Regions from separate parts of the Vibrio sp. A37 genome, predicted to be linked through region 2. Evidence: predicted binding sites of a transcription regulator. Region 2 holds the regulator's gene; each other region holds the start of a gene.
What was found. Region 2 encodes PurR, which represses purine synthesis genes. Its sites were predicted from a motif close to TNANGNAAACGTTTNCNTNA; they were not measured.
Positions count from the first base shown of each region.

Region 1 (5,146 bases), on a different contig from region 2:
CCGCTAACTGCTGTGCTTTTTCTACAGTACGATTCGCAATGACAATTTGACTTGGCTTTTGATCGAGTAGAGGTTTTAAAACTCCACGCGCGGCACCGCCCGCACCAATCAATAGAACAGTTTTGCCTTCAAATGACGCTCCGTTCTGGAGTAGATCTTGAACTAAGCCTTCACCATCGGTGTTATCACCAAGGATTTGGCCATTATCCAGTTTCTTCAGGGTATTAACTGCGCCTGCAAGCTCCGCCCGTTGCGTCAATTCATCCGCAAACTGATAAGCATCGCCTTTAAATGGCATAGTGATATTACAACCTTTACCACCTCTACTAAAAAACGCCTCAGCCGATTTCTTAAACCCATCCTCTGGTGCCAATTCAGCAGTATAGGCAATATTTTGCTGTGTCTGCTGAGCAAAAAGAGTGTGAATCGCTGGAGATTTACTTTGGCTTATCGGGTTACCGAATACCACATAACGGTCTGTATGCTGAGTCATCTTACTTCCTCGGACTGGATTAAGTTAGCAAACTATCACTATCGCAAACCAGTCTCAATGTTATTCATTTGTTCAATAGTTGAGCTAAGAACTAGAGAAATTTTTACCAATCTCTTGGTTGCAAATAATGCTGATACAACTCCGCTTCTGGCGAGCCATCTTCAACTTGATAATTGTATTCCCAGCGAGCTAGAGGTGGCATAGACATCAGTATCGACTCAGTTCTGCCGCCACTTTGCAGACCAAACAAAGTCCCACGGTCGTAAACGAGATTGAACTCAACATAGCGGCCTCTGCGATAGAGCTGGAATTGGCGCTCTCTTTCACCAAATGACGTATCCTTTCGACGTTCAACAATTGGAACATAGGCTTTAGTGTAACCTTCGCCAACGGCTTTAATGTAATCAAAGCACTTTTCAAATTCCCAGTGATTTAAATCGTCGAAGAATAACCCACCAACACCGCGTGTTTCTTCACGGTGTGGCAAGTAAAAATATTTGTCACACCAAGCTTTATGTTCTGAGTAAACCTCTTCACCAAAAGGCGCACAAAGTTGTTTGGATACATCATGCCAATGCTGACAGTCTTCTTCAAAAGGATAGAAAGGAGTTAGGTCAAAGCCTCCACCAAACCACCAGATTGGCTCTTCATCGTCTTTTTCTGCGATAAAAAATCGAACGTTGGCGTGAGAGGTGGGAACATAAGGGTTATTTGGGTGCATGACCAAAGAGACACCCATAGCCTCAAACCTTCTCCCCGCCAATTCAGGTCGGTGAGCGGTCGCTGAGGCAGGCATCTGCTTTCCTTCTACATGAGAGAAGTTCACGCCACCTTGCTCAAACACGTTACCTTTATTCATGATGCGCGAGCGGCCGCCGCCGCCCAGCTTTTCTCCGGGTTCACGTTGCCAAGCATCTTCTTCAAACGTTGCCTGACCATCAACTTGCTCTAATTGTTGGCAGATGGAATCTTGTAAATCGAGTAAAAACTGCTTTACTGCCTGTTTGTTTATCGAAGTCATTATTAATCCTTTTCAGTCCTAACCTTGGCGCAATACCTTAGACGTTTTGATATCTCTTATTTCACTAGGATTTTCACGGCCACCTGTTTCTCCAGCCAAGACGACAAGCGGTTGTTCACCCAGCTGTTCCATCACTTCTTCTGTTGTTTTACATGGAGGCAGACCAGACAAGTTAGCGCTGGTTGAAGTGATAGGCTTACCAAAAGCATTCGTTAACTCTTGCACCAGTGGGTGATCAGTTACACGAACAGCAATCGTCGAAAACTCTCCAGAGACCCATTGGGTGACCTTCTCACTGGCTGGCATAATCCAAGTAACCGGCCCTGGCCAAGTCTCCATCGCCTTCTCTAGCTGTACAGCTTTCAATTGGCTCAAATCGATGTATGGCACCAATTGCTCGAAGTTGCCTGCAATTAAAATCAGGCCTTTTTCTACTGGCCTCTGCTTAATTGAAAGCAATTGCTGGATAGCTTGAGAGTTATCAGGATCGCAACCAACCCCAAATACACCTTCTGTTGGATACGCGATGACTTTTCCTTGCTGCAGAGCTTGTACAGCCTGTTGAAGATCGGACACTGATTCACCTTCACTGTTTGTATAATTCGTTCTAATAGCGCTAAGTTTAACGACAAAAAGCGAACAGGCGAAAGTTTAATTTTGCAGCATTCGGACAAAACTGGCTCAACGAAAAAAGCAAACGTTTGCTTAGAATTTATTTCGCCGTATAATGCGCTCAAACTATCAGCTCGCCTATTACCAAAAACGAAGGAGTTCGAGATGACTGTCGGTATTATCATGGGTTCTAAATCTGACTGGCCAACAATGAAACTAGCTGCGGATATGCTAGACCAATTTGGTGTTTCCTACGAAACAAAAGTAGTTTCGGCTCACCGTACCCCTCAACTTCTTGCAGACTACGCAACCAGTGCCAAAGAGCGCGGCATTAAGGTTATTATTGCTGGAGCAGGTGGCGCGGCGCATTTACCTGGTATGACTGCGGCTTTCACTAGCCTTCCTGTTCTGGGTGTTCCTGTACAATCTCGAGCTCTAAACGGCATGGATTCTTTGCTATCCATCGCGCAAATGCCAAAAGGTATTGCGGTTGGTACTCTAGCGATTGGTGAAGCAGGTGCAGCAAACGCTGGCATTCTAGCGGCGCAAATCATCGGTACGCATAATGAAAGCGTGATGGAAAAAGTCGAAGCTTTCCGCGCCGAGCAAACTGAAACGGTATTAGCCAACCCAAACCCAGCAGAGGACTAAACAAATGCGAGTCTTAGTATTGGGTGCGGGACAACTAGCAAGGATGATGTCATTAGCCGGTGCACCTCTCAATCTTTCCATTACCGCTTTCGATGTTGCTAGCGGAAAAATCGTTCACCCTTTAACTCAGGCTCACATTGGCGACGGCCTAGAAAATGCGATTGCACAAGCGGATGTTGTCACTGCTGAATTCGAACACATTCCCGCTGACGTTCTTGAAGTTTGCGAAAAGAGCGGTAAGTTTCTCCCTGGTATGCAAGCGATTCTCACCGGCGGTGACAGAAGAATAGAAAAAGCCCTGCTAGATAAAGCTCAGGTAAAAAACGCTAAATACCATGTCATCGAAAGCAAAGCGGACTTCGAAGCAGCCATTGAATATGTCGGTGTGCCAATGGTATTGAAAACGGCTTTGGGCGGCTACGACGGCAAAGGACAATGGCGACTTAAGGACTTGGCGAATGCAGATGCAATATGGCAAGAAATGGAGTCATGTTTAGCAGATTCAAAGCAGGCTATCGTCGCTGAAGAATTTGTCCCATTCAATCGGGAGGTTTCTCTTGTTGGCGCACGCAATGCTAACGGTGAAATTGCTGTTTACCCGCTCGCAGAAAACGTCCATACCGACGGCGTTTTAAGCCTATCGACACCGATCAACGATATAGAGTTGCAAGACAAAGCCAAGCAGATGTTCACTGCTGTCGCTGAAACAATGGATTACGTGGGTGTTTTGGCAATTGAATTTTTTGATGTTAATGGTGAGTTGCTCGTTAATGAACTGGCTCCACGCGTTCATAATTCAGGACACTGGACACAACAAGGCGCGGAAACTTGCCAGTTTGAGAACCACCTACGCGCTGTTTGTGGTTTGCCTTTAGGAAGCACAAAGCTAGTTAGACCAACTTGCATGATCAATGTTCTGGGTGAGGACACATTGCCAGAAGAGCTGCTAAAGCTTGAGGGCTGTCATATTCACTGGTACGGAAAAGAAAAACGTACAGGGCGCAAGATGGGTCACATCAATGTAAGCGCAGAGTACACCGCAGAGCTAGACAGAAAACTCGCACAACTTGCCACCGTTTTAGACAAAAAAGCATTTCCCGCAATGCAACGCTTCAATCAATAGTGATAAAAACTGAAAAAGGTGTCGCTAAGACACCTTTTCTTTTTGTATATGATGGCATTTCTTATCGGCACACTGATACTTTTCTCCGCTGGCTAACTTTTTCTTCATTAGTAACGGAAAACCGCAAGCCTCACACGAACCGGCTACTGGCTGTTGATTGATAGCAAATCGACATTTTGGGTAGTTGTCGCAAGAATAAAACACTTTGCCAAAGCGATTATTGCGCTCCACGATATGCCCTTTACGACATTCAGGGCAGGAAAGTTCGGCTTGTTGGTTTTGCGAGTGATGATTTTCTAGACTTTCTATGTGGTGGCACTCAGGGTAGTGACTACAACCAATAAACATTCCATATCGGCCTTGTCTAAGCACCAGCTCTTGCCCACATTCAGGACAAGCAACACCCAACGCTTTCACCACATGGCCATCGTTTTGATGTATCGGACGCATGTAATCGCATTCTGGATAATGATTACAACCGAGAAAACCGCCTCGCTTACCATATTTCATTTGTAATTGCCCTCCACATTGAGGGCAATTTTCGCTTTCTAACGCGTGCTCGTGAGCACTGAAAAGCTGATGATCGATTTTACTACTCATAAACTTCTTGAGCTTTAGGGCCGTCTATCTTTAATGTAATATCCCTTGCTCTTTGGTGTACAACAGCTCTTCCATTAGCGTGTAGGCGTTCTCATTACCTGGCACATTAAACAGCACCATTAGAATAATCCATTTCAGATCATCTAATTCAAATTCGCTGGTTTCAAGACCCATAACTCGGTCGATTACCATCTCGCGAATCTCAGTTGTGAGAACTTTAATTTGCTCCAAAAACATCAGAAAGCCGCGACATTCTAAATCGAGCCTCGACATTTCGGTGCGTGTGTAAATACGTGTAGATGTGGCTGCACTGGTTGCAATTGCTGAGTGTGTATCGCTTTGTTGTAACGCTGCTAACCCCTCTAACCAGTGGAGGGCCTTGTAGATATCTTCTTGGTGAAAACCTGCTCTTAACAATTCATCTTCGAGCTCGTCTTGATTGACCTGTAACTCCGCATCACTATGGATGTACGTCTCGAACAAATACATAAGTATGTCCATCATCATAGCTCGCCCCTCCCCTTTCGAATATAGCCACCGGAAACTGCAACAACATGCCCGAGAAGTTCTAACTCCAAGAGCTGCATCATGACTTCATGTACAGGAATATTGGTCCTGTCCGCTAAAATATCAACTGGCGTAGCCT
Region 1 covers NZ_JBLNLI010000013.1:1,395-6,540, forward strand. The annotation lists gene aroE (shikimate dehydrogenase) at 1-493, opposite strand, end outside; gene hemF (oxygen-dependent coproporphyrinogen oxidase) at 597-1,514, opposite strand; gene tsaC (L-threonylcarbamoyladenylate synthase type 1 TsaC) at 1,533-2,090, opposite strand; gene purE (5-(carboxyamino)imidazole ribonucleotide mutase) at 2,292-2,777, shown strand; gene ACM2FC_RS18390 (5-(carboxyamino)imidazole ribonucleotide synthase) at 2,782-3,900, shown strand; gene ACM2FC_RS18395 (DNA topoisomerase family protein) at 3,925-4,500, opposite strand; gene ACM2FC_RS18400 (DUF494 family protein) at 4,531-5,007, opposite strand; gene dprA (DNA-processing protein DprA) at 5,004-5,146, opposite strand, start outside.
Region 1: a site for PurR is predicted at 2,204-2,223, ahead of purE (5-(carboxyamino)imidazole ribonucleotide mutase). Genes of this name have one in related genera too.

Region 2 (5,146 bases):
GCCAGTGTTGCTCCAATAGTACTGGCAAAAGAGACCAAAATTAAGCTGTTCCAAAAGCCAAACAGGGCTGCCGCTAAAAGAGTAACGACTGCTGCGCCAGGAATAGAAAAAGCTGTGATAGCAACGTAAGCGAGGAAGTAAATCACTACGGCCGTAACAAAGTTATCGGAAATATATTGGTTAAGTAACTCTTGTTGAGCTTTTGCATTTTCTATGGTTAAGTACTGACCAAAATTGATACCAAGAAAAATAATCAGCAGGACTAAGATTGTTCCGATGATGAGCTTTTTATTCATTTGATTCTCCAGCAGCTACATAACTCTGTCTTTAAGAAGACAATTTGGCATTATCTGAGTATATAGACAGGAGCATAAAAAAATAAATTTCACCCATGTACAAAAAAACCGACATAAAGTCGGCTTTTTTATACTGAAGCTGAGGTTAAATTAACCGGCTTTGTAACTCTTCTTTCCTAGCTTGAGGAATGACGGACCAGTGCTTGCCTTGAATCGCTCCCTCTAAAGCCCACAGAAGCTCTAAACTCACATCAGTTGAATGAGTTTGTTTGATAGCTTTAAAAGCTTCAACAGAGCCTTTTTGCTCAAGTGCTTCCACAGATTCTATTCCTGCTCTTTTCAGCATTCTTTCGGTTGCTAGCCGAAGGTTAGGTAAGTCTTTTAACCTTGTCGGTTTGCCAACCGATTGAGAGACTTTCTCCTTCTGAGCAGAAAACCAAGCTTCTTTGGCACATTCAAAAGTTTGCTGTGGGTCTTTGTCCCAGTTATCCGGAAGAGCGAAGTACTTAGTGACTACAGGTAGCCCCTTTTTAGTGTATACGTAGGGTTCATATCCACGTGTTTTAAAGCTTTTCAATGCTTTATCATCAGCACGTATATGAAGTTTATCATTGGCGATAAGAGCGAACATTGTGTCATCAACAAATATTCCATAGCCACCGAACATAGAGCGAGATTTGATTCGTCCTAATGGCTCAAAGAGCTTCATTGAATCTTTTAAAATTGGTTTATCCATATCAACTAATCCCGAGCTTAGAGGATACGCACACGAAGGCATGCGATGAGTTTGAGACGTAGATGAACTACTATGCAGAAAGGTTGAATAAAAACTTTGGTTTATATTGCATAACGATCATCGGTAACCCCGCTACCTATTCTAAAAAGACTTAGGCCGGAAGCTTTGCGTCCCACTCTCTCAAGTGGTTTGCCTTGTGCGTATCATTATTAAGTCATTTAATAATAATTCAGATTTTGCGGAAAGGTTCACTTTTCTTGATATGAAACGTGATCTTGCTTCAGAGGGTGATTGTAAATAAATGCGAATGGATTTTAGGTTAAAATATGCGCTGAATTAAAATTCAGCGCATAAATACGATACATTCTGCCTATATATTTGGCTTATTTTCTGATATCTCTAACAGTATCGCGCTCGACTATCTCAGGTTGCATCTCGAACACGCGTTTTTCGTGTTTTTTATCTTTGATTCGTTCTAAAAGTATTTCGAACGCGTTTTTACCGACACGACGTTTAGGTTGGTGGATGGTTGTGAGTGGCGGAGAAAAGTATTCAGCTAGCTCAATATTGTCGTAGCCAATCACAGATATATCATCAGGAATGCGTATACCTTTTTGCTGAAGTCGGCTCATTAATCCCAGAGCCATGGTGTCATTGAAACAAAATACCGCCGTTGGCTTTTTGTCCATGACTGCAATCTTGTCTGCGGCAAGAACAGCGGTATCACACTCAAAGTTACCTTCTAAAATCCAATCATTGTTTACTGGGATATTTTCTTCGTTTAGAGCTCTGGTATAACCTCGGATGCGTTCTTGGCAGGCGGCCTTTTCTAGTTGGCCACTCAAGCAAGCGATATCTCTGTGACCTCTGTCCAACAGGTAGCGGGTAGCTAAATAGCCACCTTCTTCAGAATTATCGATAATTTTATCTGCTTGAGAACTTTCAGGTCCCCAGTCCATAATCACTTTAGGGATATCGGGGTGGCTATCAAGCATTTCCAACAGCTCTTCGGTGAGATCTGAGCACATAACCAGCATGCCATCGACTCGCTTTTCCGCAAGCATACGTATGTAATCTTTCTGCTTTTCGTAGATCCCGCCAGTGTTACATAAAATCAGAGTATACCCTTGTCGGTAACAATAGCTTTCGACACCATCAATGACTTCAGAAAAAAACAAATTAGTAGATTGAGTAACCAGCATACCAATTGTCCGGGTAGTGTTGCACTTTAGGCTCCGTGCTACAGCACTAGGAGCGTAGTTTAGTTCCTTGACCGCTTGCATCACTTTTTCTTGGGTCGCTTCGGCAACAAAACGAGTCTTATTGATAACGTGTGAAACGGTTGTCGTCGATACACCGGCTAAGCGTGCAACATCTTTAATGGTGGCCATAACGTGCTGTCCTGTTAGTTACTACCTACCTCAGCTCCAGAAGTAGGCAGAAAATTTAGTTGTAAAATGTTCTAAATAAGGCCTGCCTAACTCACTTTTTCAGAAAGTTTGGCAGGCCCTACTAGGGTGTGTTGACCTTTCGAGGTTAAATTTTGTTCAATTTTAAGGCTTTTAATCGATTGCGTTGTTATTTTGTAGTGATTTAGCGCTATTGGGCGAACAAAAACCTACCTTACTAACATAATGTGGTTATTTTGTCACGAATTTCGCCCTACAGTGTCGGGTGAAGCAAGGTATTCGCAGTCTAATTCTAGAAAAGAAACTAACAGGCGAGTAAACGCTGCATAAAAGCCAAAATTGTCTTTTGCGTTTACTTGCTCTCGAAAATCATACATCCAAGAGAGTAGATAGCTGCGGATAAAGGTTTCTTGTTCTTTTAAAGCATTTTCAAGGTGTGGGAGCTGCTCGAGTTCATTTGATCGGATAATGAGGTTTCCTAAAAAGTCCAATATGTTAGAAATATGATCGGCGGGCTCATTTTGAATTTGGTCGAGAGTAATATTGTGCGATTGCATTATCTTGACGATTTCCTGTGCGGAAATCTTGTTCGCAGGATTGGCCATATTACGATAACTTGAAGCGCAGGCAGAAATTGCGCGTTTGTCTGAACTTAAAAAAAGATCATCAAAATCTGACGATAGCTGAATTTGTGGGTCATCCATTAGAACTATTTTGTCGATGCAGTGCAACAGGTCATCACTGGGCTCAGTAAGGACTGGGACATCACCTAACCCTTCAATAAATGTTCTGATCTGTGAGCTTCGATATTGCTCTAACTCTGCGTCAGATAGTTCTTTAATGAATATGCTCGAAATCCACCAATATATTTCTGCGCGTTTATCGTTAAATGCTTTTAAGTCGATCATGCTTGCGTAAATGTTCCGTTCATGCTTTTAGTGTAATCAATAAATGGGAATCTGCTCGCAAATTGATGTATTCTTATGTGTGCGGTGAGGGGAAATACAGTTGTTCGACAATAAAGGAGAAGCGTTGAGCCCACTCTAAAAGCAGGCTCACGAGATTATTGTTCTTGAGTATTCTGGTTGGAAGAGCCAGCAAGATCTTTAGAAACCCAGTCACGCATTGATTGCCAAATTAAACCTAGGCGTTCATGCCAATAGATTTCAGTTTGTTCAAGGTACTTGGCCTTTGGCGTATATTTATCCCAAGGTTGAGAGATATTTTTATGTGCTAGGAAGTTGGTTGGAGCTGGGAGAGGATTCAATCCCACGGAATGAAATTCGTTTAGAGCCCTTGTCATATGACTTGCGGAAGTGACTAACACTAGCCGCTTCTGTTTGACGAAAGCCGCGGCTTGACGTGCTTCTTCCCAAGTGTCCTGAGCCGTTTCAAGCAAGATGATATCGGATTTTGGAACACCCAACGCAAGCGCCACTTTTGCCATCATTCGAGCGTTGCTTACTTCTGAACCGGCCGCATAACCGGACAAAATCAATTTTGAACCAGGATACATACGCATGATGCGTATACCTTCTGCAAGACGCATTAGTCCAGTTCTACTTAGTTCCGAAGTGGGTGGGATTTGATCATCAACTACGTGACCGCTCCCTAGTACCATGACATAGTCAACAGATTCGTCGACAGGGAAAAAAGCCCCATGTTGTCTTTCTAATGGCATTAAAAGGCGGCTTGAAACAGGTTGGAAAGAAATTAAAAAGATACCTGTTAGGGAAAATAAAACAATTAAGCAACCAGTTTTACGTCTGGTAGTAAACATAATTAGCATTAGGCCTAAAAAGCCAAGAATTAGCATGGCAGGCAAAGGCATTAGCATTGAAGAAATTAATTTTTTCAGCACAAACATTCTCAAATAGTCCGAAAAATCATCAGTTGATTACAAAAAAGAAATAAACCTTCTTTATTCCTACCGTTCATATGACAGAATAGCAGCACGATTAGCTATCATAACGTACCGACTGTGACTCAAGACCGCAATTTCGACGATATTGCCCACAAATTTGCAAAAAATATATACGGATCAGATAAAGGAGAGATCCGTCAACACATTGTTTGGCAAGATCTTCTCAGTATTTTAGATGTATTGGAAGCCCCAAAAAAATCTCTGCATGTGCTTGATGCAGGGGGAGGGCTGGCGCAGATGTCGCAAAAGCTTGCTAAACTCGGACACGAGATTACACTATGCGATCTATCATCTGAGATGTTGCAGTTGGCAAAAAAAGATATTGAAAAGTGTGGGCTCCTAGATTCCTACCGCTTTGTCCATGCTCCGGTTCAATCCATTTCAGAGCACCTAGAACAACCTGTCGATTTACTGATGTTTCATGCCGTCATGGAGTGGCTTGCAGAGCCAAAGTCTGCACTGAGCACAGTTTTACAACAAGTCAGGCCAGGTGGGGTCGCTTCTGTTATGTTCTATAACCATCATGGATTAATATATAAAAATGTCACCTGTGGAAACATTCCTCACATATTAGAGGGAATGCCTCATAGAAAGAGATTTAAGCTGCAACCACAGAAAGGACTCTTACCAGAAGACGTCTATCAATGGATAGAGGAACAAGGATTCGAGATTTGTGGCAAATCAGGGATTCGCTGTTTTAGCGATTACATAGGGAATATGGAATACATGGGTGACTATCAATTCGAAGACGTACTAGCGCTCGAACAACAATTGTGTAGAA
Region 2 covers NZ_JBLNLI010000009.1:106,397-111,542, forward strand. The annotation lists gene ACM2FC_RS16000 (TVP38/TMEM64 family protein) at 1-296, opposite strand, end outside; gene ACM2FC_RS16005 (TfoX/Sxy family DNA transformation protein) at 442-1,032, opposite strand; cyclic di-GMP riboswitch class I at 1,152-1,236, opposite strand; gene purR (HTH-type transcriptional repressor PurR) at 1,416-2,423, opposite strand; gene torD (molecular chaperone TorD) at 2,681-3,349, opposite strand; gene elyC (envelope biogenesis factor ElyC) at 3,505-4,308, opposite strand; gene cmoM (tRNA uridine 5-oxyacetic acid(34) methyltransferase CmoM) at 4,423-5,146, shown strand, end outside.

Region 3 (5,146 bases), on a different contig from region 2:
AACATGTTGATCACTTGCTCTTCATCAGACACGTCTGCTTGCACTAACATCCCTTGAGCGCCACAATCAGCAACTGCTGCTAGAGTTTTTTCAGCCTCTTCTCTATTCAAACGATAGTTGATTGCTACTGAATAGCCTTGATTCGCCAGCAATTTTACGATAGCAGCACCAATACCTCGGCTGCCGCCAGTCACTAGAGCGATTTTATTCATTTAATTATACCTACGTTGATATTCTTGCAGTAAAGTAACAGGAAAACATAATTTATCGGGATTAGAAAGGGTTAAGAATTAATATTACCAAATAAAGTAATCTTCTATTTAACTTCATTTTCATATTATGGAAAGTAAACCACTCGACTAAATGCCACCGACCTATATAAAACATCAAACACCAAGGAAATAAACCATCACAAATATATAGATTTTAAAGATAACATAAACATAGCCCCCCACATCCTACAATCACAAATTCTTTAGACAATTTGGGCCAGACCCCATAAGTTAGAGCATGGATACAAAAATTAGTCAATTGGCAATTAGACAAATAAAAGAGAAAAAACCAAAATTAAAATGGACACAATATCACATAAATACATTATTAAATGTAACAGCTTCGTCTTAAAAAAGAACAATACTAAATTAAAGCAACAACCTAATAATATCCTAATTTTTAATTAGTTACTTTATTTACCTAACTTATGTAAATTTTATGTGATTATTTTAATTTATCCCACTTTCAATAAATTAACTAAACATTGTATGAGCAATGTAAATAATTCATTCAAATTGATACTTATTCCATCTATCTAAACTTAACACTCTAAATTAAACCGCTTTGAAGTTGTTCAAATAAACTTTATCTAAATGTCTTAAAAAAAACGCCAAATTATTTTTATACAGTCTTATTTAAGCAATAGCCCAAACGAACAGAGGAAATGTAAACATGGAAGTGAACTTTAGACGCATGGGAATAATTTTTCTTCTAGCTTTTCTGCTTCCTTTTTCGGCACTAGCCGATGAAGATAAGAAGAAAAGACAGAAAGATAAACCTGACTCACAAGTCGAACACCCTATTGAAGGTGAAACTGACGCAGCCGGAGAATCTGACCGTAGAGATGATAAGAAAAAGAAAAAGAGAAGGGATAAAGATCGAGACAGAAATGATGACGATGACGGAAACGGCGGCGATGACGGAAATGGCGACGATGACGGAAATGGCGACGATGACGGAAATGGCGGCGATGACGGAAATGGCGGCGATGACGGAAATGGCGGCGATGACGGAAATGCGGGCAATGGTGATGATCCAAACAACGGTGACGACGGCCAGCAGTTGCTAACCCTTGCAGAATTAGGAGAAGCAATATTCAATGATGCTAACCTATCAAATCCAGTTGGCTCACAATCTTGTGCTAGCTGCCACACTGCAAATGCTGGGTTCGCTGATCCGGGCGCAGGTATCGCAACTTCAGAAGGTGCTGTCGCTGGTATTTTTGGTAGCAGAAATTCACCAACAGCTTCCTATGCTCAGTTCATTCCTCCTCGAACCCAAGATAATGATGGTGACTTCGAGGGCGGCTTATTCTGGGATGGTAGGGTCAACACTCTTGAGGAACAAGCAGCAGGACCTTTCCTCAACCCGCTTGAAATGAATAATGCCGATGAACAAGAGGTGGTTCTGAAACTCAGTCAAGCAGAGTACGCCCCTTCTTTTGAAGCGATATTTGGTGCTGGCATTTTCAATAATGTCGAAGACGCTTATGAGAGTATGACCGAAGCCATTGCTGCATTTGAGCGAACTGAAGCATTTTCACCATTTAACTCAAAATTTGATGCTGTGATGGCCGGAGAGGCTCAATTCACCGCTCAAGAACAGAGAGGATTTGTTCTATTCAATGATGATGACGGGGGAGACTGTGAACGTTGCCATGAAATAGGTCAAAATCCAATGCTGTTTACTGACTTTAGATACTTTAATATCGGAGTGCCGGCAAACCCTGACAATCCGTTCTTAAACTTAGATTCGGTATTGAACCCTGATGGCACGGCATTTGTAGACTTAGGTTTAGGCGCAGTTGTCAATGACGATGACCAAAACGGCAAATTCAGAGTACCGACGTTAAGAAACGTTGCCGTCACTCCGCCGTACATGCACAACGGAGTATTCAATACCCTAGAAGAAGTCGTCAACTTTTATAACACACGTAATGGTAATTTCACTCCAGAGGTGGACGAAAACATAAATAATGGAGGAAATATTGGGGAATTAGGCTTAACCGACGAAGAAGTCCAAGACATAGTCGCTTTCCTACACACCTTAACAGATGCACCGCAAGCACCTGAAGAACAGTAGTAGTTTATTCATTGCGATGTGATAACAACGAAAAAGCCCGATAACTTTATAAGTTATCGGGCTTTCTGCATAAATGGCACGCCCTGAAGGATTCGAACCTTCGACCACATCCTTAGAAGGGACGTGCTCTATCCAGCTGAGCTAAGGGCGCGCTACAGGAGGGAATTATACGAGTTGAAATTCCGAAATCAACGTCTTTATATAACTTTTTGATTCAAGTGCCTAAAAAATCCACAAAGCTCATAAACACGAACAATTTACGAACAATGCAAACGTTTGCCTGTGGATGTTGGCTTGATTTTTTGCGACAATGCGCACAAATTTATTGGCCACCCATTTGAAGGAAAGTCATGACTGCTCAAAATATCGACGGTAAACTTATTTCACAAACTGTACGTTCTGAAGTTGCAGCTCGTGTAAAAGCACGCACAGAAGCCGGACTGAGAGCTCCAGGTCTTGCCGTTATATTAGTTGGAGAAGACCCAGCGTCACAAGTTTATGTAGGTAGCAAACGCAGAGCCTGTGAGGAAGTAGGTTTTGTATCTAAATCCTATGACTTGCCAGCAACAGCCACTGAGCAAGAGCTACTCGATCTCGTAGATGAATTAAATGAGAGCCCTGAAATTGATGGAATTCTAGTTCAACTGCCACTACCAGCTGGAATTGATAGCACTCATGTTCTAGAGCGTATCATTCCAGAAAAAGATGTCGACGGCTTCCATCCTTACAACGTTGGTAGACTTGCTCAGCGTATCCCTAAGCTACGCTCTTGTACACCAAAAGGTATTATCACTCTACTTGACCGTTATAATATTCAACTTAGAGGTAAGCATGCTGTCGTTGTAGGTGCATCCAACATTGTTGGACGTCCTATGACTCTTGAACTTCTATTGGCTGGTTGCACTACGACCACATGTCACCGATTCACTAAAGATCTTGAAAGCCATGTCCGCCAAGCGGATGTTGTAGTCGTCGCTGTTGGTAAGCCTAACTTTATCCCTGGAGAATGGATAAAAGAAGGTGCAATCGTGGTCGATGTAGGCATCAACCGTTTAGAATCAGGAAAGTTGGTTGGTGATGTTGAATACGATGTAGCAAAAGAAAAAGCGAGCTTTATTACACCTGTCCCAGGCGGAGTTGGCCCAATGACCGTTGCAAGTCTCATAGAAAATACAATGATCGCTTGTGAACAGTTTCATACAAAATAAATAAAAACTAACGCTTCGTAATAACAAAAGGCTCCGAATGGAGCCTTTTGTTTTTTCATTTAAGGATCAAACTTTATTGCATCAGCTAAATGAGTGACTGCAGTAGCGAAGTAATAGGAGCGGTTCCATTTCATTAGAACTTGGTAGTTATTGTAAATAAGGTACACTCGCCCATCTAAATCATCAGGCATAATTAGCCACGCTTTTATATCGTTCTTACCTAAATTAGGTAACGGTTTACCATCGTATTTGGTGATACCGAGCTTACTCCACTCTTCTAGAGGCTTGGCTTTGTCTTCTTCTCTACCAGCTAACGCCTTATCAAACCCTTTAGGTAGGCGAACTTGACGCCCCCAAGTATGCTTGTCACTCCAACCTGATTTGTGTAAATAATTTGCGGTTGATGCAAAAACATCGTCAGGTGATGTCCAAATATCCTTGTTGCCATCACCGTTACCATCGGCTGCATAAGCTAGGTATGAACTCGGCATAAACTGGCACTGCCCCATAGCGCCAGCCCAAGATCCTTTCATGTCTTCGACTTGAATATGCCCTTCCTGAAGTATTTTTAAAGCAGCTATGGTCTCACTTCGGAAAAAGGTTTCCCTTCGCCCGTCATAAGCCATCGTCGTCAGCGCATCAATAACGTTGTAGTTACCCGTAAATTTACCAAAATTACTTTCAACGCCCCAAAGTGCGACAATAAATCGAGGTTGAACGGAATACTTTTGACCAATTTTGACTAAGTCTGGGTAATATTTCTTATACAAGGCTTTAGCTTGTTTTACTTTCCATTGAGGAACAGCTCTTGGAATGTACTCGTCAAGTGTGAGGCGTTTTTCAGGCTGGTTGCGATCGGCTTTTACTGCCCTAGGAACATATTTAACATTTTCAAACGCTTCAGTAAGTATTCGGTCGGAGATCCCGTCAGCTCGCGCTTCTTCTTTTAACGTTTCAACATATTGTTCGAAACTTACATCTTTAGAATAAGCAGAAGTAGCTACGCCGAGGCCTAATAAGACAGTCAGTAATTTTTTCAAATTGCCCTCCTTGAGCAATTAATCAGAGTTCAAGCGGAGTTATTTCGCTGGGCCTTCTGTTTCTTATGTTGTTCTAATAAGTCTTCAGGAGGTGGAGGTAATTGCAAGAAGAAGCCTTCAGAATCTAGAGATTCTTTTACTTTTTCTATGCTTACTCGGGCCAGCTTACGTCCTTCTAACTTTATCACCATCACAAATACTGGTTTACCGAACATCTTCATGAGAGTGTCAGGAACCTGAGAAAAATCATCTTTCTTTGGTAAATAAAGATAGGTGCCTTCTTTTTTTGAACTTTTGTAAATTGAGCAGAGCATTGAATACCTTAAATATAAATTTCAAATTCTCATCAAAAATAATGAATTTCGTAAATGTTTAGCTATTTTTTCGACTAAATCACTCATTTAACGACCAGATAGCTTGCTGAGCTAATGTGAGAAATATAACATGATAACTCTATTATAAAAGAATACTCTATTCATCTGAGCTAAAGGTTATTGAGGTCGAATCATCAATGTCGCAAGCACCTGACCTAAAAGGCAGCAG
Region 3 covers NZ_JBLNLI010000003.1:343,960-349,105, reverse strand. The annotation lists gene ACM2FC_RS07705 (SDR family oxidoreductase) at 1-212, opposite strand, end outside; gene ACM2FC_RS07700 (cytochrome-c peroxidase) at 946-2,355, shown strand; tRNA gene ACM2FC_RS07695 (tRNA-Arg) at 2,430-2,506, opposite strand; gene folD (bifunctional methylenetetrahydrofolate dehydrogenase/methenyltetrahydrofolate cyclohydrolase FolD) at 2,706-3,563, shown strand; gene ACM2FC_RS07685 (lytic murein transglycosylase) at 3,623-4,603, opposite strand; gene ACM2FC_RS07680 (YcgL domain-containing protein) at 4,633-4,917, opposite strand; gene minC (septum site-determining protein MinC) at 5,115-5,146, shown strand, end outside.
Region 3: a site for PurR is predicted at 2,620-2,639, ahead of folD (bifunctional methylenetetrahydrofolate dehydrogenase/methenyltetrahydrofolate cyclohydrolase FolD). Genes of this name have one in related genera too.

Region 4 (5,146 bases), on a different contig from region 2:
AGCTCGATTACCAGCCAGATTTTATTATTAATTTGCAAGGTGATAACCCTCTTTGTCCGCCTTGGTTTATTCAGTCTTTGATCGACTCTTGGAATCAATCGGAAGTTGGAGAGGTCTTTACTCCATTTGTGCGCTTAACATGGTCAGAGCTGGACACTCTGCGTGAGGTCAAGAAAGTGACCCCATTCAGTGGGACAACAGTGCAAGTTGCGAAAAACATGTGTGCACTAAGCTTTAGCAAAAATATCGTGCCGGCGATTCGAAAAGAAGAGCAGTGGAAAACAGAAACTGAATTTTCCCCAGTGCTAAGACATATCGGCCTATATGGGTACACGTTTGACGCTTTGAAGGCTTATTTATCGATGGAAGAAAGCCATTACGAAAAATGTGAAGGCTTGGAACAAATGCGTTTTGTTGAAAATGCGATTCCAGTAAAAATGGTTGAAGTCACTTATCAAGGTCGGGATGGAATGAGCGGTGTCGATAGCCCAGAAGATATCGCACGCGCCGAGAAAATCATCGCTGACAATGGCGAGTTTGATATTAGTCGACTGTAAGTAAATTAACTGGATCGCTAGAATAATGACAACAAGATTAATCATTGCAAGACACGGTAATACCTTTCTTCCAACACAAACACCGACAAGAGTGGGCTCTAGAACGGATCTCGATCTCGTTGAGTCAGCAAGAAGTGAAGCGGTAGGCAGATACCTAATGCAACACAGCCTAATGCCTGATGTGGTGTTGTCGGGACCGTTGAAGCGTCACAAACAGACAGCTGAGCTCATTTGTACACAAATAGGGTTTGACGCATCACTGATTACTGAATCTCAACTTCTCAATGAAATTGATTATGGGCCTGATGAAAACAAACCTGAAGAAGAGGTAATGTTGCGTTTAGGTGAGGGAGATACCATTAAAGGTAAAGCTATTATCGACAACTGGAACCAAAATGCCATCGTCCCTGATGGTTGGTTGGTTGAGCCTTTAGAGCTTAAGCAGCAGTGGGCAGCTCTTGCTCAGCATATTACTGAGGAGTACTCGGATAAAACAGTACTACTTGTGAGTAGTAATGGGTTAATGCGCTTTAGCAATGTGTTGGATGAAGCATTTCAGTATGAGAGTTTAAAAGTGCCAACAGGAGGGATCTGTATATTTGAGCACAATGAAAATGACGGGAACCAATGGCGTTGTAGAGGTTGGGCAATTAAGCCTGCAAGATAACCTCTCTCTGTGAGCCGTATTGATATTTCGTTATATGGTTGGGGAGGCAAGTTCCTTAATCGGACACGTGTCCCCAATCTTTCAAAATAGTTCGTACTTCTTCAACTGGGATATATTTGGCGTCGATACAGTCATCATTTTCATCGCACAACGCTAAAAAGAATGGAGTGATACCTTTATCCCGTTTGGTAATCAGCCACTGATAAAGTGCCGATTTGCGGTCTATATCATCCGATGAGCCTAAGCATTTACCTTCACCTGACTCTTCTTTTTGAATAATTTTTAAAGTGAACTTTTTGTTTTTATTCATGTTAGCGTCCAGTGCTAATTTGTCTTTTCATTTTTATATTTACATAAAATATAGACAATTAGCAGTTTCATCCATCAAGTTAGTGAGGTTCATCTCAGTAAGTGTCAGGAGCTTAAGCTCTAATCACGGGTTGTGGATTTTTTAAAATATTGCACCTGGTAACGAGTCGGCTTGTGGTTCATCGCAAGTACCAAATTCAAAATAATGGCGCCGAACACAGATAGCACAATAAGCTTGGGTGAGGTAAAAAAGAAAGACGCAAATAGTATGCATATGTCAATCATCACCTGAACTTTTCCCACCGAGATACCCAGCTTATCTTGAATGTATAGACACAAAACATTGAAGCCCCCTAAGCTTGACTGGTGCCTGAACAGGATCAGCATTCCTAACCCCATTAGAAGTCCACCAGAAATTGCACAGTATATTGGATTGATGTCGCTCAGAGAGATGAACAGCGTTAGGTGATCGGAAATGATTGAGACCAAGCCTCCTGAAATGACACTATTAAAAGCAAAGCGAGAGCCAAATCGCTTCCAAGCTAAAAGATAAAAAGGACAGTTCAGCACAAAGTAGAGCTGGCCAAATTGAAGCCCTGACAGTTGGCTGAATAATAAGGCTAGACCTGCGGTACCACCAGTAAGTAAATGAGCAGACTGCAAAAAGAATACACCTTGTGCAACCAAAAAAGAGCCAGTTAAGATGGCTATCCAATCTTCGTGTTTCGAATGCTTTTCCATAACAACAAAATTTAAACTCAAAAAGTTCAACACGCCCTAAATTCAAGTGAGAAAAATTTCAACGCATATTAGAAAAAAGCTGACCATAGTGGTAGCGCAAGCAAAAAAATTAAGGTAAACCTATGTAATTCGTGTTTTACGGTGTGTAAAGCACAAATTTGACAGCGAACTCTACAAATAAAACTGAAATTTCCTCTTTATGGGGCACATCAAATTATGTAGAATGCGCGCCATAACCACGACGAAAACGTTTGCGTTGAGGCCAATTGACCTATTTTTGCTGTTTTTGGGTCTTAGTCATTGTGTGGTTTTTGTGATTTTAAGTACATTCTCAGTCAGGAGATACAAATGCTAAAGCGTGATATGAATATCGCGAGTTACGACGCGGAGCTATTTGCAGCTATCCAAGAAGAAACTCTTCGCCAAGAAGAGCATATTGAACTTATCGCTTCAGAAAACTACACAAGTCCACGTGTAATGGAAGCGCAAGGTTCTCAGCTTACTAACAAGTACGCTGAAGGCTATCCTGGAAAGCGCTACTACGGTGGTTGTGAGTATGTCGATAAGGCAGAAGCTTTAGCAATTGATCGTGCATGTAAACTATTTGAATGTGAGTATGCAAACGTTCAGCCTCACTCTGGTTCTCAAGCGAATAGTGCCGTATACATGGCTTTATTGAATCCAGGTGATACAGTGCTAGGTATGAGCTTAGCTCATGGTGGTCACCTGACTCACGGCTCCCCAGTAAACTTTTCTGGTAAGCACTATAACGTTATTCCTTATGGCATCGATGAGGAAGGACAAATCAATTACGACGAGATGGAACAGCTTGCTCTAGAGCATAAGCCAAAAATGATCATTGGTGGTTTCTCTGCATACTCTCAAGTTGTTGATTGGGCTCGCATGCGAGAGATCGCGGATAAAGTTAATGCTTATCTTTTCGTTGATATGGCGCACGTAGCGGGTCTTATTGCTGCTGGTGTTTACCCAACGCCAGTTCCACACGCGCACGTTGTAACAACGACGACTCACAAAACCCTAGCTGGTCCTCGTGGTGGTCTGATTCTTTCAAACGCTGGCGAAGATATGTACAAAAAGCTGAACTCAGCTGTTTTCCCTGGCGGTCAAGGTGGTCCTCTAATGCACGTTATCGCTGCAAAAGCGGTAGCATTCAAAGAAGCAATGGAGCCAGAATTTAAAGAGTATCAAGCTCGCGTTGTAGAAAACGCAAAAGCGATGGTTGCTCAGTTCCAAGATCGTGGTTACAAAATTGTTTCTAACTCTACTGAGAACCACTTGTTCCTTGTTGATCTGATCGACAAAGGCATCACTGGTAAAGAAGCGGATGCAGCTCTTGGTGCAGCAAACATCACTGTAAACAAAAACTCAGTACCAAACGACCCTCGTAGCCCATTTGTTACTTCTGGTATCCGTGTTGGTACGCCAGCGATCACTCGTCGTGGCTTCACTTTAGCGGATGCAAAAGAGTTAGCGAACTGGATGTGTGATGTTCTAGATAACGTTCAAGACGAGAAAGCTATCGAAGCAACGAAAGCGAAAGTGCTGGATATCTGTAAACGTCTACCCGTTTATGCTTAATCGTTAACGATTGTAGATTATTTAAAAAAGGCGAGCTTCGGCTCGCCTTTTCTCGTTTTTAATACTCAGTATCATTTCTAATTCTTATTGATACTCCTTAGCCTAAAATTAACACAGGTGTTTCTTAGGATGTTGGCACCTTAAGGAGAGAGGTATGGGGAAGTGCTACAACAAAATAGCGGTGAACAAGCCGATCGAAGAAGTTTGGCAAGCCGTTTGTGATTTTCATGATATGGGGTGGGCAGAAGGTGTCATTACATCTGTAGAAAAAGTAGGCTCAATTGATGGCCATAAAGTGGGTGCCAAGCGTATATTAAATAATGCGTTCCACGAAACTTTGATTGACTATGATAACTACCATCATCGATTTTCTTATCGCATAGAGGATGGGCCAGGACCTGTATCGCATGATGCAGTAAAAGACTATATAGGCATAGTGCAGTTATCAAAATTACCAGAAGGAACTTTGGTCGAATGGAGCTCCTCATATCGCTCGAAGAATGAGTCAGAAGTAGCGGAGTTTTGTAACCCCATCTATTTAGCGTTGCTTGACGCAATGCGTAAAAATATTCATTAGAACCAGAAAAGGGCGAGTACCTAGGCACTCGCCCTTACATTTTGCTGTATTCAAATATCTGTTACAGAGTCTCTGATGCTAGCTTTTGTTTTTTCTCTCTTGAGTTAGCTGAAGGTAGTACGAGAGGAATAACACATACCAACACAGTGCCACCAATTAAGATAGCCTCGTAAGCGGTTTTACTCATGATGGTAATTTGTGATGGTGGTAAGAAGCCCATAGCCAATACAAATAAGCACGTAATAATACCAATACCACCAACGACACTAGCCCCGAACAGGCCGCCAGGGATGGAGTAGCCACGTGGTACGTCAGGTTGTGAGGCTTTCAGCTTGATTAACGCTGCAAATAAGAAAAGATAGAAAATAACAGAAAGCTGAGCTGTCATTGCGGTCAATAGCCAGTAGGATGCGTTAAATCCTGGGAAGAATAGGAACAACATCGCAAGCGCGGTAAAGATAACGCCTTGTACCATGAGTATCGCAATAGGTGCGCCATTTTTGGTGCTCTTTGCTAAAAATTTAGGTGCGCTGCCATCTTCACTTGCCTGGCGGATACATTTACCAGGACCAAGAATCCAAGCTGATACACCAGAGAATCCACCTAAGATAATACACACCATAATAATTGGCATCATCCAAGACATTTTGTAACTTGCAAAGAAGATCGAGAAGGAAGTGATTACCGCAGAAGACA
Region 4 covers NZ_JBLNLI010000003.1:33,566-38,711, forward strand. The annotation lists gene ACM2FC_RS06180 (3-deoxy-manno-octulosonate cytidylyltransferase) at 1-557, shown strand, start outside; gene ACM2FC_RS06185 (histidine phosphatase family protein) at 583-1,224, shown strand; gene ACM2FC_RS06190 (hypothetical protein) at 1,280-1,534, opposite strand; gene ACM2FC_RS06195 (YitT family protein) at 1,654-2,274, opposite strand; gene glyA (serine hydroxymethyltransferase) at 2,623-3,873, shown strand; gene ACM2FC_RS06205 (SRPBCC family protein) at 4,028-4,450, shown strand; gene ACM2FC_RS06210 (APC family permease) at 4,512-5,146, opposite strand, start outside.
Region 4: a site for PurR is predicted at 2,514-2,533, ahead of glyA (serine hydroxymethyltransferase). Genes of this name have one in related genera too.